DNA from 4 places in the Priestia sp. YIM B13551 genome. Region 1 is predicted to be linked to each of the others. Evidence: riboswitches for the same ligand, from Rfam matches in the RefSeq annotation. Region 1 holds a riboswitch; each other region holds the start of a gene.
What was found. A riboswitch is a leader RNA that binds a small molecule or an ion and turns the genes downstream of it on or off. The one in region 1 is predicted to bind cyclic di-AMP.
Positions count from the first base shown of each region.

Region 2: it holds a riboswitch for cyclic di-AMP, as region 1 does, so the genes downstream of both, ACFX4N_RS29030 (glutamate/proton symporter GltT) here and ACFX4N_RS14105 (potassium channel family protein) in region 1, are expected to answer to the same signal.
Region 3: it holds a riboswitch for cyclic di-AMP, as region 1 does, so the genes downstream of both, ACFX4N_RS27905 (APC family permease) here and ACFX4N_RS14105 (potassium channel family protein) in region 1, are expected to answer to the same signal.
Region 4: it holds a riboswitch for cyclic di-AMP, as region 1 does, so the genes downstream of both, ACFX4N_RS15060 (APC family permease) here and ACFX4N_RS14105 (potassium channel family protein) in region 1, are expected to answer to the same signal.

Region 1 is NZ_JBHZOX010000002.1:866,624-874,441, forward strand. It holds gene ggt (gamma-glutamyltransferase) at 1-1,873, opposite strand, end outside; gene ACFX4N_RS14085 (tetratricopeptide repeat protein) at 2,283-2,780, opposite strand; gene ACFX4N_RS14090 (YjcZ family sporulation protein) at 2,955-3,041, shown strand; gene ACFX4N_RS14095 (YjcZ family sporulation protein) at 3,230-3,310, opposite strand; gene ACFX4N_RS14100 (TrkH family potassium uptake protein) at 3,633-4,952, opposite strand; gene ACFX4N_RS14105 (potassium channel family protein) at 4,956-5,615, opposite strand; cyclic di-AMP (ydaO/yuaA leader) riboswitch at 5,740-5,884, opposite strand; gene ACFX4N_RS14110 (carboxymuconolactone decarboxylase family protein) at 6,000-6,458, opposite strand; gene ACFX4N_RS14115 (Lrp/AsnC family transcriptional regulator) at 6,579-7,034, shown strand; gene ACFX4N_RS14120 (hypothetical protein) at 7,042-7,173, opposite strand; gene ACFX4N_RS14125 (peptidyl-prolyl cis-trans isomerase) at 7,483-7,818, opposite strand, start outside.
Region 2 is NZ_JBHZOX010000015.1:29,064-36,881, forward strand. It holds gene ACFX4N_RS29025 (undecaprenyl-diphosphate phosphatase) at 123-947, shown strand; cyclic di-AMP (ydaO/yuaA leader) riboswitch at 1,221-1,360, shown strand; gene ACFX4N_RS29030 (glutamate/proton symporter GltT) at 1,467-2,726, shown strand; gene ytvI (sporulation integral membrane protein YtvI) at 2,940-3,971, shown strand; gene ACFX4N_RS29040 (DedA family protein) at 4,131-4,736, shown strand; gene ACFX4N_RS29045 (EcsC family protein) at 4,761-5,552, shown strand; gene ACFX4N_RS29050 (hypothetical protein) at 5,676-5,822, shown strand; gene ACFX4N_RS29055 (APC family permease) at 5,952-7,265, opposite strand; gene ACFX4N_RS29060 (hypothetical protein) at 7,587-7,818, shown strand, end outside.
Region 3 is NZ_JBHZOX010000012.1:16,349-24,166, forward strand. It holds gene ACFX4N_RS27895 (Type 1 glutamine amidotransferase-like domain-containing protein) at 1-561, shown strand, start outside; gene ACFX4N_RS27900 (Ger(x)C family spore germination protein) at 1,485-2,714, shown strand; gene ACFX4N_RS27905 (APC family permease) at 2,823-4,652, opposite strand; cyclic di-AMP (ydaO/yuaA leader) riboswitch at 4,784-4,928, opposite strand; gene ACFX4N_RS27910 (DUF4430 domain-containing protein) at 5,292-5,666, opposite strand; gene ACFX4N_RS27915 (hypothetical protein) at 6,000-6,782, shown strand; gene ACFX4N_RS27920 (VOC family protein) at 7,111-7,563, opposite strand.
Region 4 is NZ_JBHZOX010000002.1:1,049,411-1,057,228, reverse strand. It holds gene hflX (GTPase HflX) at 1-483, shown strand, start outside; gene ACFX4N_RS15080 (methionine gamma-lyase family protein) at 498-1,760, shown strand; gene ACFX4N_RS15075 (MerR family transcriptional regulator) at 1,952-2,359, shown strand; gene glnA (type I glutamate--ammonia ligase) at 2,443-3,777, shown strand; gene ACFX4N_RS15065 (N-acetylmuramoyl-L-alanine amidase) at 4,516-5,550, shown strand; cyclic di-AMP (ydaO/yuaA leader) riboswitch at 5,742-5,883, shown strand; gene ACFX4N_RS15060 (APC family permease) at 6,046-7,818, shown strand, end outside.

The sequences.
Region 1 (7,818 bases):
GGCGATCGGACTGAACGTAAGGCTTTCCATCAATCAGCTTCACTTGCTTATCAGTAAATGGATAAACGGCACGGTTGACTTCAACTGTAAACTCTCCTTTTTTCTCTTCTTTAATTGGTTTTGGCTGTTTGGATACATATTTAATTGCGTCTACTCCTAATACCGTGCCTTGGCGCGTATTATCAGCGCCTCCGTACATTTTCCCTGTTTCATAGTCATAGATAACCGCTTGAACGTTTCCAATATGCTCAGGCTTTTCTTCAAACGCATGTCCTTTAGCCATCATTTCAAGAATTGTATCTTGGCTAAAGCCAGGTTCCCATCTTACGGTTGGATAGCCGCCTGAATAAATACGAGGTGTTAAGATCGCTTTTTGAATCGGCATCTTATGGTCAATAACATTCATAATCGTTTCTGCTACAGACGCAATAATGGTTGGGCCTCCCGGTGAACCAATTGCCATGAACGGCTTTCCGTCTTTTAACAGCATCGTTGGAGACATACTGCTTCGAGGACGTTTTTTAGGCTCAACCTGATTCACGCCTCCCGGAGTGGCATCAAAATCCGTCATTTCATTGTTGAGCATAAATCCGTAGTCAGGAACCATAATTCCTGAACCAAAAACTTGTTCAATGGTAGTCGTGTAAGAAACCATGTTTCCCCATTTGTCTACAACAGAGAAATGAGTCGTTTGGCCGATTGGATTTTCTTCCTTTACTGTTGCTTTATTTGGATTTTCTTTTCCTTCATATTTCCAAGGGTCTCCTTCTTTGACATTAGGCGTTGCTTTGTTTGGATTAATTAATTTACGACGTTCTTTAATATAATCTTCATCTAACAGTCCTTTTTTCGGCACTTCGTAAAAGTCTTCATCTGCCATATACGCCGCGCGGTCCGCGAAAGCTAAGTGCATCGCTTCCGTTAAATGCTGCAAATACTGAGGCGTATTGGAACCCATTTTTTCTACATCATAACCTTCCATTAGCTTTAAAATCTGCTGCACGGTTAATCCGCCGGAGCTAGGAGGAGCCGCACTAACCACATCGTAGCCTCGGTAAGTTGTTTTGACCGGCTCACGTTCTTTTACAACGTAATTTTTCAAATCATCCATAGTCATGCTTCCATCGCGTTTTTGAACTTCTTTAACAAGCGCTTTTCCAATTTCTCCTTTATAAAGAGCGTCTGATCCTTCTTTTTGAATAAGCTTTAATGTTTTAGCAAGATCCGGCTGAACAAGCTTATCTCCTTCTTTTAACGGCTTGCCATTCGGCACGAATACACTACCGGCCGTTTGGTATCTTTCAAGCTTGTCCACATTTTCATCAATGTACTGAGCCATCGACCAATTTACTTTGATTCCTTGTTCTGCTTGAGTAATAGCTGGTTTAATAACATCTGATAAGTCCATTGTTCCATAATCTTTAAGGGCTGTTTCTACTCCTTTTAGCGTACCAGGAACTCCAACTGCTTTTCCTGTTATGTGACGCTTACTGAAAGGGATGACTTTTCCTTTTGAATCTAAAAACAGCTTAGGCGTGACATCAGCTGGTGCCATTTCACGGCTGTCTAGCATCGTAATTTTATCTTTCTTTTTTTCATAAATCATCATAAAGCCGCCGCCGCCGATACCTGACATCATCGGTTCCACAACGTTTAGAGATAATTGAATGGCAGCTGCCGCATCCACAGCGTTTCCGCCTTCAGCTAAAACTTTCCTTCCCGCTTCAGCAGCCAGCGGGTGAGATGCCGCTACAATTCCTTGTGTAGCACCTCGTTTCATTGAATGGTCGACACCCGGAACTTCAGCAGCAGCTGGTGTGACAACTAAACTTAAACTAAATAATGCAATAACCAACATCTTCATAACCTTCATCTGGGTCTCCTCCTTCAAATACATTATTTCACATCGTCTGAAACGATGGATTTCACAAAGAATAAATTGGTTTATTATGATATTTTTTACATATGTGTATAAATAAAAAGCAAAGTAAATCAGACCTTTGCTTTTTTAGTTAGTCGCATGTTTAACTTTTCTCTCTATCCATTTACAATTATCTATATTTTCTAACAATTTATCCATAGGCTGATAGTTTCTTACTATTTTTGGAATTATGTAGACTGAACGCTCTAATAATGTAGAAAATCTAGCAGTTAAGAAGTCGTTGGACTTACATGCACTTCTTAAAATTTCTATAAATATTCTTATTGTTATATAAAAAGCAATTCTTTATGAAAATCAGCATATGTTTCCTGAAAACCAAAAATAAAACAGGACTTTTGATTCACCGTCCTGTTTGCAGCATGTTTTCGACTTTTTTAATATCCGCGTGAGTAGGATTGATTTCCCGGGCATAGGCGATTTGTTCTTTCGCTTTTTCCATTTCTTTTAATTGAATATAGGTTTTGGCGAGTTCGAGTGGCAGCATAATCCCTTCAAAACCAAGATCTTGCGCCCGCTGCAAATAAGACAGCGATTTTTCGTAATTCCCTCCAAACATAAGCGGAGTTTCCCGGTATTTTATTCCTCGAACGAAGTGCGCCAAGCTTGAAGATGGATTTAATGTTAATGCCTGATGAAGAGCTCGGTCCATTTCTAAATTCAATACCATTTTTTCAAAAATAATTGATTCTTCGATTTGCTTTGCTAAACAAACTGCTAAGTAACAGTACAAATCAGATGCTTGAGGTTTTTTCTTCATTTCTTGTTGAATTTCGCGTTTGATCTCTTTCCACTTACCCTCTTCTAGCTGATTCATGACGTATTCTACATGTATTCCCACCACTTTGCCCTCCTTTTCCTCTTTATCATAAAGGATTTCTGCACAAATGAAAAAAGTAAGTGTTCTTCATTTTTCTCAAAAGATCGTTACCGTTAAAAAATAGGCAAATTTCTTAATCACTTAACCCAATTAGTACATAGGATATAGAGAATTTTATTAAAGGAGGTTACACATATGGGCGCAAAAGGCGGTTTTGGTTTTTCATTTATCGTTGTTTTATTTATTTTATTAGTAATCGTAGGGTGTTCTTGCTACTATTAATTTCTAAAGAGGATGAACATCATTCATCCTCTTACGACAAAAAAACCATGCTTTCGCATGGCTACATACCGATTAGATAAATGAGTAGAGGAACTCATTGTTCGGCAATATTGAAGAAATTTTTGGTTTTCACTTCCCCCTAGTATGCCCTTCTTGACAGGGGCTATGCGCAAATAAAGAACTAACATTTAAAAGCGAAAGCCAGACGCACCTACAATAACAAGTAAAACAAATAACACAACGATTAACGCAAAACTTTGTTTTCCCACGTATCATCCCTCACTTCCTGTTATCTGCTTTTAGTGTATGCAACAGCTTGGCAAAATGTTTAGGACAGGGGTGCGGATTTTTATGAGAAAAACCTTCAAATTTCGCTAAAAAAGTGAATCATATTTTTGTTTCTTTCGTTATATATAGTAAGAGATTTTTTACTATAAAAAAGGGGGACCTTTAATGCGCCGACATTCCAAATTGCCCATTGTTCTTGTCTTTGCCTTCTTTTTATTCATCGCAACTGTTTTGTGCGTAACCTCTTATATGTCTTGAATATATAAATAACATAAAAAACCGCCTCCTTGGAGGCGATTTTTCTTACCCTAGCATAATATCTTCGTTTGGATATCGTACAGCTTCTCTCTTCTGTTTTGATAATGAAAATGCAAGCGTTAATGGCCCCACTTTTCCTAAAAACATGATAAAGATAATAATCACGCGTCCAAAGTACGAAAGTTCAGGAGTGGCTCCCATCGATAAACCTACTGTTCCAAACGCAGAAACAACTTCAAACATAATTTTTACAAACGGCAGGTTTTCCGAAATATTTAACAGGAAAATGGCCCCAAACACAAACATAATTGAAATCATCGTGATGGCTAGTGCCTTAAACACGTGAAGGGGAAGGAGCCTTCTCTTTAGGAGCACAATATCTTCCCTGCTTCGTAAAAATGCCCATACTGAAAAAATAATTACCACAAACGTTGTTAGTTTGATACCGCCTCCCGTTGACGCACTTCCTGCACCAATAAACATTAATAAAACCATTAAAAACACCGTTGCGTCATGCAGGTGAGCTAAATCAATCGTATTAAATCCAGCGGTTCTTGTCGTTACTGCTTGAAAATAAGACGCCCATGCTTTGTCCCCTAATGATAAATTTCCAAGCGTATGTGAATTGCCGTACTCTAAGAAAAAAATAAAAAGCATTGCAGTCACGTTAATCGCAAACGTGCTGATAATCATAATTTTTGAATGCAGCGTTAGTTTTTTGTACGATTTTTTCACCCACATATCAGCAAGGACGGTAAACCCTAACCCGCCAATAATGAACAGAAAAGAAATTGTTATGTTAATAATAGGGTCTCCTACATACTGAACTAAGTTATCAGACAGCAGTCCAAACCCTGCGTTATTAAAAGCAGAAATCGAATGAAACAAGCTAAAGAACAATCCCTTAGACCATCCGAATTCCGGAACCCAGCGTATTGCTAAGAAGATAAGTGCAACAAACTCAATTAAAAATGAAAAGATAAACAGCCTTTTAACTAGCAGCACAACTCCGCCGGCGCTCGTCTGATTTAAGGCCTGCTGAACGAGCATACGCTCTTTAAATCCAATTTTTTTACCTAGCATCATAAAAATCAACACGGCAAATGACATAATGCCAAGACCGCCTATTTGAATTAACAGCATAATGATCGTTTGACCGATGACGGTAAAACGTGTACCTGTATCTACGACGGCTAAGCCGGTCACTGTCATAGCGGAAGTAGATGTAAAAAGGGCGTCTACCCACCGGATTGGCTCAGTAGTAGAAAAAGGCATCATCAATAGAAGAGCACCAATAATAATTCCTCCTCCAAAAATAGAGACAAGCAGCTGCGGAGGGGTGAGTTTAATGATTTGTTTTTTCATGAGTTAAACTCCTTCTTCTTCAAAACGGTTCAAATCGCGATTATGTCCGATAACAATCAGCATATCTCCTTGTTCAATTATTTCATGTGCGGTAGGCGAAATAACCATTTCCCCGTCTTTTCGCTGAAAGCCGATAATATTGCAGCCGTACTTGGCACGAATGTTTAAATCAAACAGCGTTTTATTATGAAGTTTCTTAGAGGCGACAATTTCGACAATACTATAATCCTTTGACAGTTCAATGTAATCAATGATTTTTTCTGACACCACGTGATGAGCAATACGCTTAGCGATATCGCGCTCTGGATGAATAACTTTGTCCGCTCCTATTTTTTCGAGCACTTTTTGATGATACATATTCACTGCTTTTACCCATACTTGCTTAACGCCCATATCTTTTAAAAGCATGGTTGCGAGTACGCTTGCTTCGATATCATCTCCAAACGAAATAAGCGCATGATCAACATTGCGGATACCTAGCCCCTTTAAGCTAGCTTCATCAATCGCGTTTGCTTGCACAACATATGTAGCTGAGTTGCTAAATTTATTTACTACCTCTTGATTGCGGTCAATAGCGAGCACATCCACATCCAGATTAGCAAACTCTTCAACCAAACTGCCTCCAAAACGACCTAATCCCAATACAGCAAACTGTTTTTTCATAATGTATTTATTCCTTTCTTCAACTGCTGTGTGTTCTCTTAGCTTATACTTTTTCTAAAAAATTACATCCTTTTCTTAAAAAAAGCGCAAAAAAACACAGGAAGGCTCCTGTGTTTTTCCACACTCTTCCCCCTCAAAACGCTTGCGAAGTTAGCTGTCGGGTTCGGGTTTTAAGAGTAACCCTACCTTTTTAAGGATTCACCCCGGAGCACAATATGTGCGTAAATAATGGGTCCTCCGCTCCGTAATGGATTAAGCGATTTTTATTCAAATGTCTATGATCTATTTTTTAGAATAATCGATTCGATTCATGATGCGTTTCACTTCACGAAAGCTATCTTACTCCTGTGGATTTTGTCTGTCAAGATATTTTTAGGGAAGATCTCACTTGCCCTGCAAGCTGCAAAAATCATATAAATCTAAACTGACAATCATTTTGTGAAATTGATCAAATAAATTAATAACAGCCAAAAGCTCTAACAGCTGCGTATCACTGTAAAATTTCTTTAATTGATTCATATCAGCATCCGTCAACTCCCTTGGACGCACCCGGTATACATCAATAAATCGAAACAGTAATCGATCTTTTTCTTCCAGCTCTTTTTCTCTTAACACTTTTTGATTAAGCGTCTCATCGCCTAAATATGACATGCTCATACACGTCTCACAGCCGTTAACACCTGCTAGATAAAGCCTAATTTTTTCCTTAGTCTCTTTTTCTACTATATCGCTGTTCCAAAGCGTGTCGTAAAGCTCATCATACAATCTTTTTACATGCGGAATTAAATTCAATGCTTTTTCAAAATTTGTTCCCTCTTCGTTTGCTAACAAAACTCTTGCCATTTTTTACTCACTCCTTTTTAATTATTATAGTAAGAAAAATGGAAATTTCAGATTACATATAAAACATCTTATCTACTATTACTAATCAAATGAAACGTTAATGAGAAAGAAGGTTTTCAATTGAAAATTGATGAAATTGATTTATCGATTTTGCAGGCGCTGCAGCAAAACAGCCGCCTTTCCTTACGAGAGCTAGGAAAACAAATTAACCTGTCTCCTCCTTCGGTGGCAGAGCGAGTAAGGCAGCTAGAGAGCTTTGGCGTTATAAAAGGATATACGATCGATATTGATTATGAAAAGCTGCATTTGCCTGTGTCGTGTTTTATTGAAGTAACCATGAAAAACGGAGAGCACGAGCGTTTTAAACGATTTATTTCTCAGTATCCCTACGCTTTATTCTGTGAACGCATCGCCGGGCAAGCCTGCTTTATTACAAAGCTTCAGCTTCCTCACCTGCACGTACTCGAACAATTTATTAACGAAATTACACCTTATGCCAAAACGATTTCACACATCGCCCTTTCTCACGTGGAGATGGCTCCTGCATTATTGAGTCATTTAAAAGATGAAAAGTGATTGAAACCTAACGAAAGCGGTCCAATCTAAAAGCGAACAATGGGATCAATAAGCTCGTATGAATCACTTTTGACACCGCTGTTGATTTCCGTGCCAGGCTTCGCTTTCCGCAGGAGTCTTCGCCTTGCCCTCCAATCAACAGCTAGAACCAAATAAATAGATTAAACATACGTTCACCATACTAACGAAAAAATCCGAACGATTCATCGTTCGGATCTTCTTTCCATTAAACTACTTTTGTCCCAGCCTCTTTTATTCGTCCAACAGCATAAAAAATAACCCTCCAAAGCTGGAGGGTATAAATTTTCCGAATAATGAAAGTTTTACAACTTCATTTTATCAGGTGCCGACATTTCTGTCTACTTAAAAATGTAAAAGAGCTCTCTATTAATAGAAAGCTCTTTTACCTGCTTGTTTTTTGAAAACAATCAATCTATATAAAAGGGAACTACCTAAGGTTGAAAGTCACGTGAAACCTTGGCAGTTGATCCTGGATATACCGGTTGATATGATTCAAAACAAGTTCTTTCATCATTTCTTCTTTGACTTCTGATTCCGTTTTTTTATCTTTTTGTTTTAAAATAAGAATATAATAGACTTTACCCATTTTAATGGGCTCACTACTCTCTCCGATGTGCTGTTTTTTTAAAACATCTATAAAAGAGGGAGATAAACTTGAAAGCTTTAGATTATCAGCATTCTCTATTTTGCTCACTGTCTGGACATCAGCATATTTTTTTTGAACGTCCTGAAGCGATGTTCCCTTTTGCAGTTCAGCCGCAGC
Region 2 (7,818 bases), on a different contig from region 1:
TTGTATTTCATAGTTTTAACAATTATGATAAAAAAGCAAGTGTCAAAATAGGAAAATAGTTGAGCATGTAAAACGAAGCGATAAGCTTATTAATTTGAAAGAAAGGCAAGGTACATAGCTTTATGTGGGAAATTATTGTAGCAATCATTTTAGGGATTGTAGAAGGTTTAACAGAGTTTGCTCCTGTTTCGTCAACTGGGCATATGATTATTGTGGATGACCTGTGGTTAAATTCAAAAGAATTATTTTCATCTCCAGTAGCTAATACATTTAAAATTGTTATTCAGCTAGGGTCGATCTTAGCAGTAGTTGTTATTTTTAAAGATCGTTTTATTAATTTATTAGGATTAGGAAAAAAACCAGCTGCTCCAATTGGACCGACAAATCGCTTGAATTTAATGCAGGTAATTGTTGGTCTGTTACCCGCAGGAGTGTTAGGACTTTTGTTTGATGATTACATTGATGAACATTTGTTTTCTTTAAATACGGTGCTAATTGGCTTAGTGGTCGGAGCTGTATTAATGATTCTAGCAGATTTGTTTGGACCTAAACGTCCGCGTGTAGAGACGGTGGACCAAATGTCTTATGGACAAGCACTGGGTATAGGACTGTTTCAATGTATTGCTCTTTGGCCAGGTTTTTCTCGTTCAGGCTCAACGATTTCAGGAGGGGTTCTTCTTGGAATGAGCCATAAGGCAGCCGCAGATTTTACATTTATTATGGCAGTGCCAATCATGGCAGGAGCAAGTGGACTTTCATTGGTTAAAAACTGGCAGTATTTCACATCAGATGCACTACCGTTTTTTATTGCTGGTTTTATCAGCGCCTTTATTTTTGCGCTGGTATCTATTCGCTTTTTCCTGAAATTAATTAATCGTATCAAATTAGTACCATTTGCACTATATCGAATTGTTTTAGCAGCTATTCTATATTTTGTATTTTTATAAAATAAACACGCGTGTTCTTTAGTCCCTTAAACTTCTAATAGAGACTCAAAGAGCAAGAAAAAGCTATTGCAATGTTGCAATAGCTTTTTTGCATAAATATATATTATCGCCTTTTGAAAGCGTTTTACAAACATGGGTATTGACAAAACGTGTCGAAAAATAGTAAATTAATATTTGTGCAGTATAAAGTTAAGTAAAAGTAAGACTTCTGTTTAGTTTTATTGACTGTAAAAAACGTATGACAACGTATAGATCGTTTTAATTTTATAAAAACTGAATAATAAGCTTAATCGTATAGAGCGGGGGAATCATTATCGGCAGTAAAGCTGCCTTGGGGTGAATCCTTACAAAAGGTAGGAAACTCTCAATTCCGAATCCGACAGTTAACCCCGTTTGCTTTATTGAGAGAAAGAGCCCAAAATAGCGTAAGTAAAAGGCTGTTCTTTCTTAAGAATAGTCTTTTTTTGTTTTTTCAGAAAAGTATATACAAATGTCATACATCTTTGGGGAGGTACATCTATGAAAAAAATTCGTTTTGGTTTGGCTACGCAGATTTTTACCGGTTTAATCCTTGGTGTTCTTGTAGGGGTAATTTGGTTTAACGATCCGCGTGTAGTAACATACCTACAGCCGCTAGGAGACCTATTTTTAAGATTAATTAAGATGATTGTTATTCCAATTGTTATCTCAAGCTTAGTCGTTGGAGTTGCAGGAGCAGGGAGCGGTAAACAGGTCGGAAAGCTCGGCGTTAAAACCATTCTCTATTTTGAAATTATTACGACTTTTGCAATTATAATCGGTGTATTGGTTGCTAATATTTTTCATCCTGGGCAAGGTGTAGACATTCATTCAGCACAGAAGAGTGATATTTCACAATACGTTGAAACATCCAAACAGCAAGAAGGAAAGTCAGTGGCTGAAACTTTCTTACACATTGTTCCAACAAACTTTTTCCAGTCAATTGTTGAAGGAGACATGCTAGCAATTATCTTCTTTACAGTGTTATTTGCACTTGGAGTAGCGGCAATTGGGGAAAGAGGAAAGCCAGTTGTACAATTCTTCGACGGCGTTTCTCACGCAATGTTTCACGTGGTAAACCTTGTAATGAAAGTGGCTCCAATTGGTGTATTTGCTTTAATTGGTGTAACAGTTTCAAAATTCGGCTTAGAGTCACTCCTTTCATTAGGAAAGCTTGTTATCTTAGTTTACTTAGCGTTAATTTTCTTCCTACTTGTTGTATTAGGAGGAATCGCGAAATGGGCAGGAATTAACATTTTCCACTTATTCCGCTATATGAAAGATGAACTGTTGTTAGCATACAGTACATCTAGTTCTGAGACAGTTCTTCCGCGTATTATGGAAAAACTTGAAAAGATGGGCTGTCCAAAAGCTATCGTATCGTTCGTTGTACCAATTGGTTATACATTTAACCTAGATGGTTCCGTTCTTTATCAAGCGATTGCAGCGTTATTCTTAGCGCAGGTGTACGGTATTGATTTAACGATCGTTCAACAGCTGACGCTCATTCTTGTATTGATGGTTACATCTAAAGGAATGGCTGCCGTGCCAGGAACATCATTTGTTGTATTATTGGCTACTCTTGGAACAATCGGCGTTCCGGCAGAAGGATTAGCCTTCATTGCTGGAGTAGACAGAATCATGGATATGGCACGTACGGTTGTTAACTTAGTAGGAAACACACTAGCAGCAATTGTGATGTCTAAATCTGAAGGCAAATTTGACCCTAAAAAAGGTACAGAGGTCATGAGAGCCGGCTAATTTATAAATTAAAAAGCTACTTATTCTATTCAAAAAATTAGAATAAGTAGCTTTTTTCATAATAATTCCTTTATTATTATGGAAATTGACCCTATAATATGTAACATCAGGTATAAATATATCCAAATTTTATTCTTACATAAAAGCAGTCACTGGTTCCTTTCTTTATCAATAAATATAGAGATAGCTTAGCTAGTTGGGGGATAGTAGAGTATGTGGAAAAAGCGAATATGGGTCATCGCCTCGATAGTAATCGTATGTTTGTTAATCCCTTACAGTTTACCGATTGTGTTTGCTTTATTAACAGCATTAGCGCTTGAGGGTATTGTTCAAAAATTGCATCAATCTTTTAAAATGAAGAGAGTCTATGCAGTGCTTATGACCTTCATTTTATATGTTGTTTCGCTCATACTTATTGGATTTTTTATTGTTCGGACAATCGTTACGCAAGTGGTTGCTCTTTCAAAAATAGCGCCTTCCTTTGTAAAAGAAATCTATGAAACCGCGATTTATCCAACTATTATTAAGTGGAAATACTATTCAAACGCTCTTCCTACAGAAGTGATTTCTTCTATCGAGCGCACGCTTGAAAAGACCGTAAATTCATTAGATTCTCTATTAAAAAGTACCGTAGAAATCATCATTAGCTTTGCGGCTACTGTTCCTGGGTTTCTATTAGAGTTTCTTATTTATTTAGTAGCGCTTGTATTTATCAGCCTTGAGCTGCCTGCTATTAAAAATAAAATTAAGTCATTTTTAACAGAAGAAACGAAATATAAGCTACAAGTTGTCATCACTCAGCTTATCCAAGCGGGGGTTGGTTTTATTAAGGCACAAATTATCTTAAGTGTCATGACGTTTGTAATGGCTTATGTAGGGCTTTGGCTATTAGATGTTCCGTATACCGCGCTGCTTAGTTTATTAATTGTAATTGTCGATATCTTACCAATCCTTGGGACAGGCTCGGTGCTCGTTCCATGGGGGATTTTTGCTCTTACGCAAGGGCATGACTCATTAGCAATCGGCTTATTTATTCTATTTGGAGTCATTACGGTAGTAAGACGTGTAGTAGAACCAAAAGTATTTTCTACAAATATGGGTATTTCACCTTTGGCTGCACTAGTTAGTTTGTACATTGGATTTAAACTTTTAGGCTTTGTCGGATTATTTTTAGGACCGGCTTTAGTTATTTTATACGATGCTCTTCGTAAAGTAGGTATTATTCAAATTAACTTTAAACTATAAAAGCGCTGGATAAAACTAGCGCTTTTTTTATTGAAACTTTTGTAGTACGTAATACGTAAAGAGGGAAAGGAAAAAACTATGCCGCGTTGGTTTTTATCTATCAATCGGCTAAATTATAGTTTTGCAGTCTTAGATTTAATGACATGAGGAGGAGAATTTTTGTTAGAGTCGGTTTTACTTTCTTTAATTGAAGCGCTAAAACAGCTCTCTTATTTTGGCGTAATTTTAGCATTAACGTTTGAATTTGTCCCGGCAGAGCTTGTTTTACCTTTAGTAGGGTATTGGGTGTATCAAGGTGATATGAACTTGTATCTGGCTATCCTTGCAGGTACAGTAGGCGGTGTTTGTGGACCGTTGACTCTTTATGCACTGGGACGTTACGGTGGACGACCGCTGGTTTTAAAATATGGAAAATACTTTTTGGTGAAAGAAAAAGAAATTGACGCCGCCGATCGCTTTTTTAATAAGTACGGCAGCGGGGTTGCTTTTTTTGGACGCTTTATTCCAGGAGTGCGCACGGCTATCTCTTTTCCGTGCGGGATGGCAAAAATGAATGTATGGCTGTTTTCTATTTATACATTTGTTGCGATGCTTCCAGTAACGGCTATTTACGTATATTTAGGATATAAGCTAGGACCTAAGTGGAAAGAGGTGGGGCCGATTGTGTCTCAATATATGCAGCCTATTGGAATCGGAATTGTTGTTTTAATTGCATTGTTTTTTATCATTAAATATGTGCGGAATAAACAAGTAGGGCAGAGCTGATAAATCGAGGAAAAGAGTGAGGATATGTCAGAGCATGAGCAGTTAAGAGTAGAGTTACGAAAAATTGAAAAGTGGGAGAAAGACCAAAAAGGACTTTTTTTCTGGGAGCGGCTGGCTCGCTTGCCTTTTTCAGCTTTAGATAAAGTAACGCCAAAGTTCATTCATCAAAAAATAGAAAAATTATTAGATGAAATTGCTAAGTATGTTGATAATGGAGGCCAGTATTTAGCTAATACGTCTGCCACGCTAGAAAAAGCATCAGCTCAATTACAAGAAAAGAAGCAGCTTTCAATAGAGGATATTCAGCATTTATCTCTGCAAGAAATGGATGGATTGGCGGAGTATTTTATTGAAGTCCGAAAAAAGAATGCACAGCTGCAAGGAGCTACAACCGGGGTAGGCGGGATTTTTACACTGGCGATTGATATTCCTTTTGTATTGGGACTTACACTTAAGACACTGCAAGAAGTGGCTGTTTCTTATGGTTACGATCCCACTGAGCAAGAGGAACGCATTTTCATGGTCAAATGCATGCAGTTTTCATCCTCTGATATTGTAGGAAAGCGTGCGATTTTAGAAGAATTAGCAAGCGGCAATCGAACGCAGAGCTTGCAGCAGCTGCAAGGGTGGAGAGAAGTGTTTCTAACCTACAGGGACAACTTGGGATGGAAAAAGCTGTTTCAAATGATTCCTATAGCAGGAATGGTATTCGGGGCTTATATTAACAAACAAGCGATTAATGATATAGGCGAAGTTGGAATGATGCTTTACCGTAAAAGACGTATTTTGGAAAAAGTCTCACAATCGCAACAATAAAAAGAGACTGGTACAAAAGTATTTTAGTTGAAGAAAGATCCGAACGAGTTTGATTCTTGGTTGAGAATCAAATACGTTCGGATTTTTTCATTGGTATAGTAAATGTAGCTTTCATGTGTTTAGTTGCTTCTAGCTGTTGATTGGAGGGCAAGGCGAAGACTCCTGTGGAAAAGCGGAACAGATGAGACCCCGCAGGAGCGCAAGCGACGAGGAGGCTCAACGGCCGCCCGCGGAAAGCGAAGCCTTGCACGGAAATCAACAGCGGTGTAACGAGTGATTCATACTAGATCGTTTACCTTTTTGTTCGTGTTTAGATGGGATTGATTTGCTTATATCTGAATTACTTTTTTTCGACATTATTTCTGGGGAAATATGTCGAGGTGTGCTAAGTCTAGTTCCTTAATCAAAATGAAAAGTAGGAATGGTAATAGTATTTTTTCGTCTGGCAATCAGTAAATAAATAATTCCGATTACACTCCATACAATACCGATAAATAAGGATGTTATTTCTAAGTTAAGCCACATAAAAAATAAAAATAAACTGCCAAGTAAAGGCATAAGTACATATGAAATATATCCACTAAGAGATCGTTTGTTTTGATGAATAAAATAATGGATAAAAACCGCTATGTTCACTGAACTGAACGCAATTAAAGCACCAAAATTAATTAAAGAGGTAGCTTTTTCAAGAGACAGACCTAGTGAAATTAAGGAGAGGCCACCAATAATCACCACGTTCCAAACAGGCGTCTTTGTTTTAGGGTGAATATAGCCAAAAATTCTCCGAGGCAGATAACCATCTTTCCCAATTGCATAGAGAAGTCTTGATGCACTCATATGTGAGGCAAGTCCAGAAGCAATAGTTGAAGTCAAGGCCGCTGCTACAAAAATAGATTTAAAAAGCTGGCCGCCAATTTTATAAGCAATTTCCGCTGATGCACCTTCTAAATCATGAAACAAAGAGGCTGAAGGGAAAAGGAGCTGAGCAAAGTAAGAAACTGTGATAAATAAGGCGCCTCCCGTACATGCAATAATGAGAATCCCTTTAGGAATGGTTTTCTCAGGCTTAAGTGTTTCTTCGGCCATGGTGGTTACAGCATCAAATCCTAAAAAAGAAAAGCATAAAATAGCTGCTCCGTTTAATAACAGAGATATAGAGGCCGATTCACTTATAAACGGTTTAAATGATAGCTCTTGGCCTTGAGTTGTAGCACTTAAAATAATAAAGATAATAGCGACTAAAATTTGAAAAGCAACTAATAGCGTACCAAAAGAAACGGTTAAATGAACGCTAAAAATATTCATTATGGTCATGATGACAACAAAGCTGATAATCCATACGGCCTTTGGAACACCTGGAAACAGAGAGCTTAGGTAAATATTTGTCAAAAGTGCATTGATCATTGGCAGAAATAGATAATCAAGAAGAGCCGTCCATCCTACCAAAAAACCAATGCTTGGATTCAGTACTTGCTGTGCATATGTATAAGAGGAACCAGCTCCCGGAAAAGCTTTTACCATTTTTCCGTAACTAATGGCTGTAAATAAAATAGCAATCAACGTGAATGCATAAGCGCCTGAAACATGTCCATCTGTTGATTCTGTTACAATGCCAAATGTATCAAAAACGGCCATAGGTGCCATGTAGCCTAAGCCTATCACGACGATATGCCATAATTTTAGTTGTTTAAGAAGAGAAGGTTCATGATTCATATTTGTCATCCTTTCTATGTATAATCATTCTGCATTATTTATTATTATACTATATTATTAGGTTTGTCATCTTTTTTTAAAAAAGAAGAGAAAATTGCGCGCTGAGAGATAAAGAGCGTTTAATTGATTACTAGATAAAGCAAAAAAATGCTTTTTTTCACTTTGATTTTTACCATTGAGTCTAGAAAGTATTTTACATAAAATGAAAGAAAGTAAAAAAGCTTCGTTTAGGGTGATCTACTTGTAATAAATACGAAAACAAATTTTTGAATGCGGTTACATTTTTGTCGGTATACAAAGTTAAGAATGATGGTAAAGGAGATGAAGGAAGTGATTGCTACACCCTATATAAACTTGGAGATAAACAAGGAACCAGGTGTGCATGTCGTATTGGATGAAACAAAAAAAGATGGTGTTTATTTTATTAAATTAACGGTCAAGTCGGTTAAAAAAAGAATTCTTCCAAAAATGAAATTAAAATGGAGCGTTCCGTTGTTAGATATCCAACTATATAAATCTTTACAAACTAGTAAGGGCGATGTGAGTGCCTCTT
Region 3 (7,818 bases), on a different contig from region 1:
AATTATGTTGAGAGGTTTTATAAAGCATTTAATACAGTGAAATGTAAACCATCTCATTTATCATTATTTGAGCCAAACTTTATAGATTTAGAGGAATATATACTTGAACAAGATATAATATACATTGGTGGTGGTAATACAAGAAATATGCTTCTTTTATGGAAAGAATGGGGCTTAGATAAAGTTTTAAGAAGAGCATATGAAAGTGGGATAATTCTGTCTGGACTAAGTGCTGGTTCAATTTGCTGGTTTGAACAAGGTCTAACTGATCCCTTAAATGCACCACTACTAAAATTAGATTGTTTGGGCTTTTTAAAGGGAAGTAATTGCCCTCATTATGATGGTGAGAATAAAAGAAGACCCTCATATCATAACTTAATCTCTACTGGAGAAATGCTAGAAGGTTATGCAGTAGATGATGGGGTTGCTCTACATTTTATAAATGATTCTTTATTTAAAACAGTTAGTTCTAGACCTAAAGCAAAGGCCTACTTTGTTAATAATAAAGAGAGTGAAATTATCGAAACTGATATAAAAACAATTTACTTAGGCGATTTATAGAATGTTTTCTCAAAAATCAATATGTATACCACATACAACCTTAGTTAACATAATCACGATTATCGGAAACAACATGGTGAAAGGCTTTATTTCTTCTATGATAAGGAGCTTTTTATTTGTGAATCTATACTTTTACAAATAGGGAAAAGTATACGTAATTTTGAACGGTACATTTCTAATCTATAACTAATTACATTTAAGTTCAAAGGCATTTCAAGCAGAGAAAAAAAGGAAAAATCATTTAATAATTTTTAAAAAATAGGACTATGAGAAATCATCTTTTTTTACTATAATCTATCTGTATGATCTTACGATGCAAATTTCACACTTGATCCATGTAATACAAATCAGTTTTTACTTTTTATTTTTATGACTATATCTAAGTCAAATTAAATATAGACTGAAGGAGCGTAAACAACCCTTGGTATTCGCAATTATTTATGAATTTTTATCCTCATTACTAATAAAGCCTGAACCAAAAATTAAAAAACACGTTAGTTAGGTTCACAATTTATATAGGAAAGATAAAGCCCATCCACTTAGGTCGATGGGCTTTTTTATCTATTTCATACTATGTTATCTCCATCATCCTCTTCTTCTCTTTCTTCTAGTATGGCATAGAAACGCTTTTGTTTACTTTTACATAAAAATTCGATTAGTGGTTAAAATATCCAAAAATGAGAAAGTGCTGAAACTATGTCTTTATCCTTTGAAAATCAAACAATAATAAAGAACTGTCACCATGATACTACAAATCAATGTACGGATTATACATTAGAACGTATACAGGATTCATCATGAACGAATCTACATATCATTAAACAGTTCAGACTTCGCCGTTCGTCAAGTGAAAGTGCGGAGAAGTTCCAGTGTTAAAGGATTCATTATGCGTTCAAACAAAGATCGTGAAGAAGGTGACAATAATGAAGCGTAAAGGATTTTTTCTTTTGTTGATGATGACGATAACCATCTTGCTCACCAGTTGTTGGAGTAAAAAAGAGTTAACTGACCTTGCCATCGTGGCAGCTATGGGCGTCGATAAAACAAAAGATGGAGGGTATCACTTAACACTCCAAATTATAAATCCAGGGAACGTGGCAGGAGGTATGCAAGGAGGAGGAGGAGGTACCCAGAGCCCTCCTATTACCATCTATTCGGCTTCAGGAGATAATCTAGTCGAAGCAAGTAGACGGGCTTCGGGGAGAATTTCTCGACGATTGTATTATGCTCATGCAAACTTGATTGTAGTTGGAGAAAAGTTGGCTAAAGAAGAAGGGCTTGATACATTAATTGATGCTTTAGATCGTGATCCAGAATTTCGAAATACTTCAACCATTGTGATTGCAAACCATTCGACCGCAGCCGATCTTGTTAAAACGTTAACTCCAGTTGATAAGATTCCAGCGAATAAGGTACTAAAAACCTTAGAGTTTACGGAAAGAAAATGGGGAGAGAATGTAAAAACATCGCTCCAAGAGGTGATGAAAAGTCTTGAATCACCTGGTAGAGGAACCGTCGTATCAGGATTTCGCCTAGTTGGGAGTCCCCAGCAAGCACAAAAGCTGGATAACCTTCAAGAGAGTGCACCTGGAGCAACGCTTCAAGCTTCTGGAATTGCTGTTTTAAAACAAGGAAAGTTAGTGGATTGGCTGTATGGAAAACCAGCAAGAGGAACGGTATGGATTCTCGATAAAATCCAAGGAACGGATATTAATATTGATTGGAAAGGAAGGAAAGAAGCAATTGCTTATCAAACTGTACGACAAAAAACAAGTGTGTCTGCTCAAGTGAAGAATGGTCAACCTCATATTTCTGTTCATACACGTGTTGAAGGAGATATCGGTGACATGGAGGTACCTGTTGATATCACGAATCCAAAGGTCATTACAAAAATCGAACAATCCCTTAGGAAAGAAATTAAAAAAGAGCTAAAGGCAGCTATTGAACGTGCGCAAAAAAATAAAACGGATATCTTAGGATTTGGCGAAGTGGTTCACCGTACTAGACCGAATCAATTTAAAAAATTAAAGACGGAATGGAATGATGTGTACTTTCCGAAGTTAAATGTAGATATAAAAGTGGAAGCCTATGTGCGTCGAGCTGGCTTACGAAATAAATCGTATCTTTCAGGGATAAAAGAGAATCAAAAGTGATAAAGATGATGTAATGTGGGTTATTCTAAATGTCATCTGTTTTTCTCAACACAAGATGAATGATCGAATTAAACCCCTTTTCATACATGTGAAAAGGGGTTTGCTTTTTTATTTTTTAAATTTATAAGGCAATGTAGTTACAATGACATTTTTCCGATAAAGAAGGTGTGCTCTTAGTAATAAGCTTGATTGGTTATGCAATGCGTTATGCCAGCTTTTTCTTGTGATAAATTGCGGAATTAAAACGGTGACAGCCATATGACTATCATCAGCTCGCTCTTCTACACGATCAATAAAGCGTAAAAGAGGCCCAACTAGACTTCGATATTGTGAGTAGAAGGTAACTAAGCGTATATCAGGATATCGTTCGTTCCATATCTCTTCCATTCTCTTTTCACTTTCACGGTCAAATGCCACATGGACCGCAATCACTGTGTCTCCAATAATTTTTGCATAGTTAATGGAATTCTCGACAGCCCTTGTTAAGCCTGCAACCGGTATAATGACTACATTTCCTTCTAGTGCTAATGCTTCTTTGTCTCCTGGCTTCATGCGAAGTTGCTTTCCTACCTCTACGTAATGGTTCTTAATACGGTGAAACAGATAGACAATAAGAGGTAAGAAGATTAAAACAGCCCATACTTGTGAAAATTTTGTTGTAAAGAAAATAATCAGTACCGTGAAGCTAATAAAAGCTCCTATAAAATTGGTCACTAATTTCCCTTGCCAGCCAGCTGGCTTTTCTCTTAGCCATTTTACAATCATGCCCGTTTGAGATAGCGTAAATGGAATAAATACTCCAACCGCATATAAAGGGATTAACCGTTCTGTATTACCTTGAAACGCTATAATGAGCGCAATAGAGGCAATTCCAAGTGTGACAATTCCATTTGAATAGCCCAAACGATCACCACGTATCGTAAACATACGCGGAATATACTTATCTACAGCTAAATTAACAGCCAGTAAAGGAAAGGCTGAAAAGCCTGTATTGGCAGCTAACACTAAAATTAAAGCCGTCGTACCTTGAACAAAATAATAGAAACCATTTCGTCCAAATACTTGGGAAGCAAGCTGGGAAACAACCGTCTCCTCAGCTTTAGGTACAATTCCAAACCAATAAGCCAAGAACATGACACCTGAAAACAGAATAGCTAAAATAATACCCATCGCAACAAGTGTACGAACTGCATTTCGTGCAGCTGGTTCTTTGAAGTTCGTTACAGCATTAGAAATAGCTTCAACACCTGTAAGGGCTGAACACCCCGATGAGAAAGCTCGTAGTAGTAAGAATAAGCTAATCCCTGGAACTACAGTTCCCAAGGCTGGATGAACGTCAGGAGAAACCTGACCAGTCGCTACTTTCCATATGCCTACACCTATTAATAGAAGTAGTGCAAGAACAAACAAATAAACAGGATAGGCTAAGGCTGACGCAGATTCTGTTACCCCTCTTAGGTTCAAAACCATAATAAAAATAACCAATAAGCAAGCGATGATGACTCTATAGTCATGAAGAACAGGAAAAGCAGACGTTAATGCATCAGTTCCAGATGAAATACTTACAGACACCGTTAAAATATAGTCTACTAATAAAGATCCTCCGGCAATAAGACCTGCATTTTCTCCGAGATTATATTTCGATACAACATACGCCCCTCCCCCTTCTGGGTACGCATAAATAATTTGGCGATACGAAAGAATAAGTGCCGTTAAAAGAATAAGTACCCCAATACCAATTGGGATGGAGTACCAAAATGCGATCATTCCAATGGTAGCAAGCACAATTAAGACTTGTTCTGGGCCGTACGCCACGGATGAAAGTGCATCAGATGAAAGAATAGCTAATGCCTTGACCTTATTTAGCTTTTGTTCACCTAACTCTTTTGATTTAAGTGGCCTCCCAATTAATAAACGTTTTAGGGATGAATAACTCATCTAAACTCCTCCTGAAACCTTTGCCATTTACCTATATTAGTTTACTCTCATCATTCCCTATCTCAGAAAAAAAACACAAAAAAGAACACTAAGGTTCTGCTTAGTGTTCTTTCCAGGACAAATAAAAGCAAACCTTCTCTCCAAACGCTGATGAGGTTAGCTGTCGGGTTCGGGCCTTTAGAGTAGTCCTACCTTCTTTTCGAAGGATTCACCCCAAGTGCAAGTGCACACAAAAATGGGTCCCCCATTCCTTAGTGGATTAAGCGATAAAAGGTATGAAAATAGCAAGATCATATATGTATGGTAGGTACTATACGCCTGAATTTTACATTTGTAAAGAGCCGTTTCAATTAAAACTAATTTTCATATAATTTGTTTTTCTCTTTTATGTAGATAAATAAATTTTGATATCTTGAGCAAACTACTCAAGACGCCGTGAGGCTTCAGTCCTTTGGTTAAATAATGTAGCAGAAAAACCTACCCTATCACACACCAGGGTAGGTTTTTCTGTTTTTCAGCTGCATATCATATACACCTCTAGTTTATATAATCAGCATTATCGGAAATTATAACTTACAAAAAAGTAGTTAGAATAATAACCAACTACTTTTTGTAGGATGTTTTAATTTTCTATGTTATTTACTTTAAAATTTCTTGATTATCCCAATTTTTCAAAGCCCATACTACCTCATCATTTTCATTGAGCGTGACTTCATCTAAACCTAACTCTATAAAATTCCTGTTTACAAAAACAGCCCAATGTATATTTTTCTTTGGAATTGAATGGATACCATTTATAGATATAATATTCCCTTGGGATTCTTCTATGTTAAAGGCCCTTTTTGTTACTTCGTATAATGTCTCACCTTCTTGAAATGAAACTTCTTTTGAAGCAATCGTCTCGTTTTTATCATTTACAATTCTGAAAGTACTCGTCATCTCTAATGCGTGCGTAGGGGAATAAATAACAAAAAGGAATATTGGTAAAAATATCAGTATCTTTTTAATAAGCATTTTTGTATCTCCTTTTGACGTATTTACCATATTATGAGCACTTTAGTGAAAATTATAATTTTTAAATATAGTTCAGTGTTTAATACGCAACAGAAAAATTTCCTGGTGTTAGGGAGTTTTTTCTGCTTTTTTAATAAATATCATATATGAACTTAGTTACCATAATGGATTTTCTAGGAACCTAATATCTAAAAACACTTTTTATCTCATGAAGGATTTTTAGGTATTTTAAACGTGTAAAACAGAATAAATATATCAAAGTATGTTAATTATGGATTAAAGATGTAAAAAACGTTTTTTTCACTCCCCTAATAATTCCATAGGAGAACATACATGAAAAACTATACAAACGATAACACAGCAAGACGCTATATAGCTCACGTTAGTATATTTGGAACCACTCAGATTCACTTAAGAAATCCCTACATTATAGCCTGGTGGTCAGCAGCCTTTCCTGGCTTCGGACATTTACTTTTATCTAAATATCTTCGAGGATTTGTTTTATTTATTTGGGAAGTTGTTATTAATCTCCAGTCAAATATAAACGTGGCTATGATTCATTCCTTTCAAGGGGACATAGACATGGCGAAAGAGTCACTAAACACTAGGTGGCTTCTCATTTATATTCCTGTTTATATCTTTGCCATATGGGATAGTTATCGAACGACGGTTGATTTAAATAAAATATATCTCTTAGCTGAAAGAGAAAATCACACCTTTAATTCCTTTAGTATGGGAGCTATGGAGATTAACTACTTGGATAAAAGAAACCCTATTATGTCTATCCTATGGTCCTTATTTATGCCAGGTTTAGGTCAGCTTTATATTCATCGAATAATCGTTGCTTTTTTTATTGTTACTTGGACCGTCGTTTTCTTTTACTATTCTCATCTTCTTGAAGCTATTTCTCTTCTCTTTTTAGGCGAAATCCAGAAAGCTACCAACATATTAAATCCAGAATGGTTACTGTTTTTCCCTTCTCTTTATGGGTTCGCCACTTATGATGCTCATATCAATACAGTTGAAAATAATAAGCTTGCTGAAAAAGAACAAAAGAACTTTCTAGAGAAAACCTATCAAAACCCAGAATTTTATATCGAAAAGGGAAAAAAGTGACAAGGTGACATGCAGATTTTTGCTACATTTATATGAATTAAAACATCGTAACCAGAGCAAACTACCCAAGATGCAAGCAATGGCATCAAAAGGACATTCTGTTAATAAAAAGAGAAAAACTCCTGTTCAGACACAGCAGGAGTTTTTCTCTTTTTAATCTGTATATTCTATACAAACGTAGTTAACATAATACCTCTTTCCGGAAGTGAGCCAGCAAAAGAACCTTTACAGGTGAATTGCGCACTTTTATTGAATAGGAATTTTCTTCGAATATTTTTACTTCAGTAATGTATATTTCAGTAAAGGCTTTTTATAAAATGTCACTTACTTATTTGTTACCAAGTTGTTCTGCCAAACCGATTAGAAGTCCTTCGATTCCACGAATGTAGCAGAGCCGATACGAGTCCTCGTACTGAACCACTTCGCCAACGAGCTGAGCACCATACTTAGTGAGTCTCGATACCATTTCGTCAATGTCTTCAACGGTAAACATGACGCGTAGATAACCGAGGGCGTTTACAGGAGCAGTCCGGTGATCTGATATAGTAGGTGGGGTGAGAAATCGCGAGAGTTCAAGTCGGCTGTGGCCATCTGGGGTAACCATCATAGCAATCTCTACGCACTGAGAACCCAATCCGGTTACGCGACCAGCCCATTCACCTTCGACAGTGGCTCGCCCTTCGAGGTTCAAGCCAATCTCCTCAAAGAAAAAAATTGCGTCATCAAGGGATTCTACAACGATGCTGACATTGTCCATTCTTAGTAAGTTGTTTTTTGCCATAGTTTTATCTCCTTATGTGTAAAAATTTATTATCTGACCATCTTCATAATTATTCTATTAAAAAGTTTCAAATCCCTTTCAAACAAGAAACACCTTGTCACAATATAGGGAAATGTGAAACTGGGTTTTCGGATATGTCATATAATATCTTGTTAACGAACAACATTTCATAAACCTCTTAAACCTTCTACTATTGGAATATTTGCCAACCTTATTTCGTGAATGCCATCATGTTTAAATAGTTTCAAAAATTCG
Region 4 (7,818 bases), 180 kb from region 1:
GATCTTCCAACAACGTTAGTAGCCGCGTTCCGTTCAACACTTGAAGAAGTAACCGAAGCTGACCTTGTTCTGCACGTGGTAGATTCATCTAATCCAGATTACAACAACCACGAAAAAACAGTGCATCGCTTACTAGAAGAGCTGAACGTAACGGACATTCCGATGCTGACAGTTTACAATAAAGAAGATATGCAGCATGAACTATTTGTCCCATCCGCTTCGACATCGTTATCAATGAGCGCTTTTAAAGCCGCTGATTTAGTGAAGCTTGGGGAAAGAATTCAAGAAGAAATGAAAAAAGAAATGGCGTTTTTTCATGTGCTGCTGCCGGCTTATGAAGGGAAAATGCTCGCTGAACTCAAAACGGTCTCTATTGTTGAGTCGTTAAAATTCAATGAAGAAACTGAGAAGTATCAGTGCAAAGGGTATATTGCAAAAGAGCATCCCCTTTACAAAAAGCTACAAACGCTTGAAGAAAGTTGAGGAACAAAGAAATGATGTTTGATCAGTTAAAAAACGGGGCACGCATTCGAGAACTTGCTGCAAAAGTAGAAAAACAAATTAAGCCCGTGCATGAGAAAATTGACGAGCGCATTGAAGCAAATCAATTTCGGGTGCTGCAAAGCTTTCAGCAAAATCGAGTGAGTGATTCACATTTTAATCCGACAACGGGGTATGGATATGACGATCTAGGCCGCGATACGTTGGAGAAAGTATACGCGGACGTTTTTGGAACAGAAGCTTGCCTGGTGCGTCCGCAAATTATTTCAGGTACGCACGCAATCGGCATATCGCTGTTTGGTGTACTGCGTCCTGGAGATGAACTATTATATATAACCGGAAAGCCTTATGACACCCTTGAAGAAATTGTTGGTATACGAGGAAGCGGCGTAGGCTCTTTAAAAGAATATAATATTAGCTATAAATCAGTAGATTTAACAGCGCAAGGTCAAGTGGATTTTGAGGAAGTGAAAGCGTCTATTCATGAGCACACAAAGATGATAGGCATTCAGCGCTCAAAAGGTTACGGCATTCGTCCTTCTTTTACAGTCGCGCAAATAAAAGAAATGATTTCTTTTGTAAAGAGTATTAAGCCTGACGTTACAGTATTTGTTGATAACTGCTACGGTGAATTTGTAGAAACAATCGAGCCAACGCATGTAGGAGCAGATTTGATGGCAGGGTCGCTTATTAAGAACCCCGGTGGAGGCCTTGCTAAAATCGGCGGTTATATTGCAGGACGCAAAGATTTAGTGGAGGCTTGTTCATACCGAATGACAACTCCTGGAATCGGTGCAGAAGCTGGAGCGACGCTTTATAGCTTACAAGAAATGTATCAAGGATTCTTCTTGGCGCCGCACGTAGTCGGTCAAGCATTAAAAGGAGCGGTTTTCTCATCCGCTATGTTTGAAGAACTAGGGATGCAAAGTGAACCGAAGTGGAACAGTGAACGAACGGATTTAATTCAATCCGTGCAGTTCGATGACCGCGATAAAATGGTTTCTTTTTGTCAGGCTATTCAATTCGCTTCGCCAATTAATTCACACGTAACAGCCTATCCTGCTTATATGCCAGGGTACGAAGATGATGTGATTATGGCAGCAGGAACGTTTATACAAGGAGCAAGCCTCGAGCTGACGGCAGATGGGCCTATCAGGCCTCCATATGTCGCTTACGTGCAGGGTGGGTTAACGTATGCTCACGTAAAAGTAGCAATATGTATGGCAGTAGATCAAATGCTGACGAAAGAACTTTTATAAAATATAAGATAGAAAGACTATTTTTCTCCCCGCTAAGAAAGAAAAGATAGGCTTATAAAAATAAACGAAGTGCTATTTATTTGTATAGAAGAAATGTTCAGAAAAATTTATGTTAGAATTACTAACATTCGGTTGACAGGTGAACTAACATAGCATACAATGTAAATAGTTAATCCAAAGGAGGAACTGAAATGAGTGACAACATTCGAAGAAATACGCCACTTTTCCCAATTGGAATTGTGATGCAGTTAACTGAGTTGTCGGCTCGCCAAATTCGCTACTATGAAGAACATGAATTAGTTGCACCAGTAAGAACAGAGGGAAATCGACGATTATTCTCATTTAACGATGTTGATAAGCTGCTTGAAATCCGTGATCTTATTGAACAAGGTGTAAACTTAGCAGGTGTAAAACAGCTGTTTCATCTTCAAAAGGAGCAAAAAGGGCATAAGCAAGAAGAAAAAGTTGTGGCAGCAACAGCAAAGCCAGAATTAACGGACGATGAATTGCGAAAAATGCTTCGTGCAGAACTTATGCAAGCAGGCCGTTTTAATCGAGCAACTTTAAATCAAGGAGATATGTCCAGGTTCTTTCATTAATAAAGTTATCAATATTTATGCCGTTCGTATATGAGGGGTATAGATTATAAATATTATATAGAGATTTAGGGGAGGATCACACGATGGCAAAGTACACAAAAGAAGATATTTTCCGCAAAGTTCAAGAAGAGAATGTAAAGTATATTCGTCTTCAGTTCACTGACATTTTAGGAACAATTAAAAACGTTGAAATTCCAGTAAGTCAATTAGAAAAAGCGTTAGACAACAAAATGATGTTTGACGGTTCTTCTATTGAAGGGTTTGTGCGTATTGAAGAATCAGATATGTACCTATTCCCGGATATTGATACATTTGTTATTTTCCCTTGGACATCTGAAAAAGGTAAAGTAGCACGTTTTATTTGTGACATCTACAATGCAGATAGAACTCCGTTTGATGGCGATCCACGTAATAACTTAAAACGTGTGTTAAAAGAGATGGAAGAGTTAGGATTTACTGATTTTAACCTTGGACCTGAGCCAGAGTTCTTCTTATTCAAATTAGACGAAAAAGGCGAACCTACATTAGAATTAAATGATAAAGGTGGCTACTTCGACTTAGCGCCAACTGACCTTGGTGAAAACTGCCGTCGTGACATCGTATTAGAGCTTGAAGAAATGGGCTTTGAAATTGAAGCATCTCACCATGAGGTAGCTCCTGGACAACACGAGATTGACTTCAAATATGCTGCTGCATTAAAAGCTTGTGATGATATCCAAACGTTCAAACTTGTTGTAAAAACAATTGCACGTAAACATGGCTTACATGCTACATTTATGCCAAAACCATTATTTGGTGTGAATGGTTCAGGTATGCACTGTAACGTTTCATTATTTAAAGATGGTCAAAACGCATTTTATGATGAAAACGGTAATCTAGAGCTAAGTGATACTGCTCGTCAATTTATCGCAGGTATCATCAAGCACGCACATAGCTTTACAGCAGTAACAAATCCTACTGTAAACTCTTATAAGCGTCTAGTGCCTGGATATGAGGCTCCTTGTTATGTTGCATGGTCTGCCCGCAACCGTAGCCCATTAATCCGTATTCCAGCTTCTCGCGGCGTAGGAACTCGTGTTGAGGTACGTAGCGTAGACCCAGCTGCTAACCCATATTTAGCAATGGCTGTTCTATTAAAAGCTGGTTTAGATGGAATCAAGAACAACCTTGAAGCTCCAAAACCTATCGATCGTAATATCTATGTAATGACAAAAGAAGAGCGTATTGAAGAAGGTATCGTAGATTTACCTGCAACATTAGCTCAAGCTTTAGATAGCTTCCAATCAAACGAAGTTATGGTTTCTGCATTAGGTGAACACTTAGCAGAGCACTTCGTTGAAGCGAAAGAAATCGAATGGGATATGTTCCGTACACAAGTTCATCCTTGGGAACGTGACCAATACATGAGCCAATATTAATTCCTAAAAGTCCGAGAGATCGTTTATACGTTCTCTCGGACTTTTTTGTTTTTCAAAATGAATAATATTCTGCATGCGTATATTAAATATCGAACTAAGCTGTTCATAAAACAAGTATAGCTGCCTGTCGTATAATTTACGGGAGGCTTTTTATTGTTTTGTTATATACAGGAAAGAATTTGGTTATATGAATTAAAAAGGATAATCTTTTTGTCTCATTGAATCTATATGTAAAAGTAGTGTATAACAGATAGAGAGATTGTTTATGTGTTCACTCTGCACTGTATTTCAGTATAACTTCAGAGAATTTTCAGCCAGGCACAGTATCGATAGAAAATACTGTTGGAGAGGAATGTAAGGAAAATGAAAGAAGGAAATTTCTTTAAAGGTTTGGTCATAGGAATTTTAATAAGCATTCCAATTTGGATTATTCTCATTGTTGTAGGTGTTCTTCTTTTTAAATAGGCTTATGACGATAATAGAATAGACAAAACTTTCCTTGTAGTGTATACTTTAAATGAAAATGATAATTATTATCATTTAATCAACGAATCAACACTCTGCATATAGCTGTCACTCCTTGAGAGCTATCCTTATTCAGTATTCTGTCTATAAAGCAGAATAACCCGTTGCCATTAGGCAGCGGGTCTTTTTTTAGTGATTTTTCACCTGCTAGGCTAGTATACGTAGCACTTTTTGCCCCCGTGCATATGTTAACAATAAGGAGGGACAAGTAATATGAAAAAAATCTATCTTGATGCAGGACATGGTGGGGCAGATGCAGGAGCAGTTGGAGCGAATGGACTGTATGAAAAAAACTTAGTTTTAAAAATTCAACAATATTTAATAAGCTATTTAAATAGCACCTACAGTGACTTTACGATTAAAACCACTCGTACCACAGATACTTTTTTATCGTTATCTCAGCGCGCTTCTCAAGCTAATTCGTGGGGAGCAGATGCATTTATGTCTATTCACGTAAATGCCGGTGGAGGAACAGGGTACGAAGATTATGTTTACAGAAGCGCTAGCAATGCCAGTAAAACGTTTCAATCAATTGTCCACGGCCAAGTACAGCCAACGCTGCTATCGTATAATCATCCGAATCGCGGTCGAAAGTCAGCCAATTATGCGGTGCTTCGCTTAACAAATATGCCCGCAGTACTAACTGAAATAGCTTTTATTGATAACCGCACCGATGCAGCACTTCTCCAAAACGAAGCTTTTTTAAAAAGCATGGGTGAATCGTATGCAAAAGGAATTGCCGTCTATTTGAATTTACCCCGTCGTGCAGTTCCAAACCCAAATCCAACACCAACACCAAATCCATCACCTTCTGAACCAGGTACAAAAACGTATACGATCAAGCAAGGAGATACGCTGTACAGTATTGCACAGAAGTACAATATAACAGTACAAGCGCTTCAAGAAGCGAATACAGGGCTTTCTGATCCTTTAACACTACAGGTTGGAAAAACAATTGTTATTCCTTCAGGGACTTCACCAAACCCATCTCCAACACCACCTGCTGAACAATATCCACTTCCCAATGGAATTTTAAAGCAAGGTGATTCTGGAGAAGCCGTGAAACAGCTTCAAAGAGCATTAAACGCAGTTAATTTTAAAGTAGGGTCAGTAGACGGAATATATGGAGTTCAAACGAAAGATGCAGTAAGACGTTTTCAGCTTGTGTATCTTCCTTATGATGTAGATGGCATTTATGGTCCTCAAACGAAAAACAAGCTAGCAGCCGTTTTAAAAGCAAAAAGTTAAAGCAAAAAGGTCTTCTGTAAGCGAGCAGAAGGCCTTTTGTTTTTCTGTTAAAAGCGCCTTAAGTACTATTTTATGGTTTACGTAAAATAATGCTTTACAAACCATTTGTACGGGAGTATATTATCTAAGAACAAAGGATAGTTATGAAAGAAACATGTTATCGATCATACCCTTTAACCGAAAATTATATTGACCTGTTATCGCTTAATTCGTCAGAAGTGGGGGACCCAAATTTGTGCATTGTCACTTGGGGTGAATCCTTTTTTTAAAGGTAGGGCTACTCTCATAGCCCGAATCCGACAGCTAACCCCATAAGCGTTTTGGAGAGGAGGTTTAAGCTGTGTAAAAACGCTGAGAACCCTTAGTGTTTTTTTTGTGCGCTTTTTTAACATAAAAAGGTATTTTTTAGGAATGATATCACTTGTTCGTGAACTTGTAACGGAGCTTAGCAATGAATAGTAAATAGTAGCTAGGCAATCATCGGAGGGAAATTGCGTGAACTATTCAGTTCTCAAAAGATTATTGATTGGAAAGCCGCTTAAAACAAAAGAGTTAGGCGATCAAAAGCTTAGTAAGCTTAAAGCACTGGCTATTTTATCTTCAGATGCCTTATCTTCAGTGGCTTATGGAACAGAACAAATTTTGATTGTACTTGCAACAGTCGGCGTCCTTGCCTATTGGTATTCGATTCCAATTGCGATTGGGGTATTGGTACTCCTGACGGCTTTAATTCTTTCATATCGTCAAATTATTTATGCGTATCCGCAAGGCGGAGGAGCTTATATTGTTTCGAAAACCAATTTAGGAGAAAATCCTGGGCTTATCGCTGGGGGGTCACTGTTAGTAGATTATATTTTAACAGTTGCCGTGAGTGTTTCAGCAGGAACCGATGCTTTAACTTCGGCTTTTCCAACGCTGCATCATTACAATGTAGTAATTGCGTGTTTGCTGGTGATTTTTATTACCGTTTTAAATTTACGTGGTGTAACAGAATCCGCTTCTGTATTAGCTTATCCGGTTTATTTATTTGTTATTGCTCTTATTTTGTTAATAGCGGTAGGCTTGTTTAAAATAGCGACAGGTCAAGTTTCACCTGAGCTTCATCCATCTCTCGGTACAGTAGTGCCAGGTATTAGTTTGTTTTTATTATTAAAAGCTTTTTCGTCAGGCTGTTCGGCATTGACAGGTGTAGAAGCTATTTCAAATGCAGTGCCTAACTTTAAAGAGCCAGGTGCAAAAAATGCTGTTCATACATTAATGCTGATGGGCGGTATTTTAGCCGTTTTATTTTCGGGCATCACGTTTTTAGCTTATTGGCTTGGCATTTCTCCAAAAGCAGATGAAACGGTTGTATCACAAATTGCATCGAGTGTGTTTGGACGAAATGGATTTTATTATTTTATTCAAGGCACAACAGCTCTAATTCTAGTGCTAGCAGCGAATACGGGCTTTTCAGCTTTCCCTTTGCTGGCTGTCAACTTATCGTCTGATAAATACATGCCAAGAATGTTTCAAATTCGTGGCGATCGACTAGGCTATTCAAATGGAATTGTGACCCTTGGAATTGCTTCTATTGTCTTAATTGTAGCTTTTAAAGGAGCGACTGAACAATTAATCCCTCTTTATGCAGTTGGAGTGTTCATTCCATTCACGCTTTCTCAAACAGGCATGATTGTCAAATGGCTTAGAGAAAAGCCGGCCGGCTGGCAAGGAAAGCTAACCATTAACTTAATTGGTGCGCTTATTACCTTAACTGTGCTAATCATTTTGTTTACAACGAAGTTTTCACAAGTATGGTCCGTGCTCATTTTCTTACCGGTTATTGTCTATATTTTTCATCGCATTCATACGCATTATGAAGCGGTAGGAGAGCAGCTTCGCATTAAGCAAGGAGAAAAGATTGGAAAGCTTGAAGGAAGTGTGGTCATTGTTCCTGTAGCAGGAATGACAAAGGTAGTAGAAAATTCATTAAATTATGCAAGAACGATTGGCGATACCGTTATTGCAGTGCATGTGGCCTTTGATCGAGAAAGCGAAAAGAGAATGGAAGAGAAGTGGGAGAAGTGGCAGCCTGATATTCGTATTGTTACGTTTCATTCTCAATACCGCAGCTTAGTGCGGCCGCTGTTTCGATTCATTGATATGGCCGAGGAAAAAGCGCGGGAAAACAATATGGCTATTACGGTCGTTATTCCACAATTCATTACGAAAAAAAGCTGGCAAAATATCCTTCACAATCAGTCCAGTCTGCTGTTAAAAGCACATTTG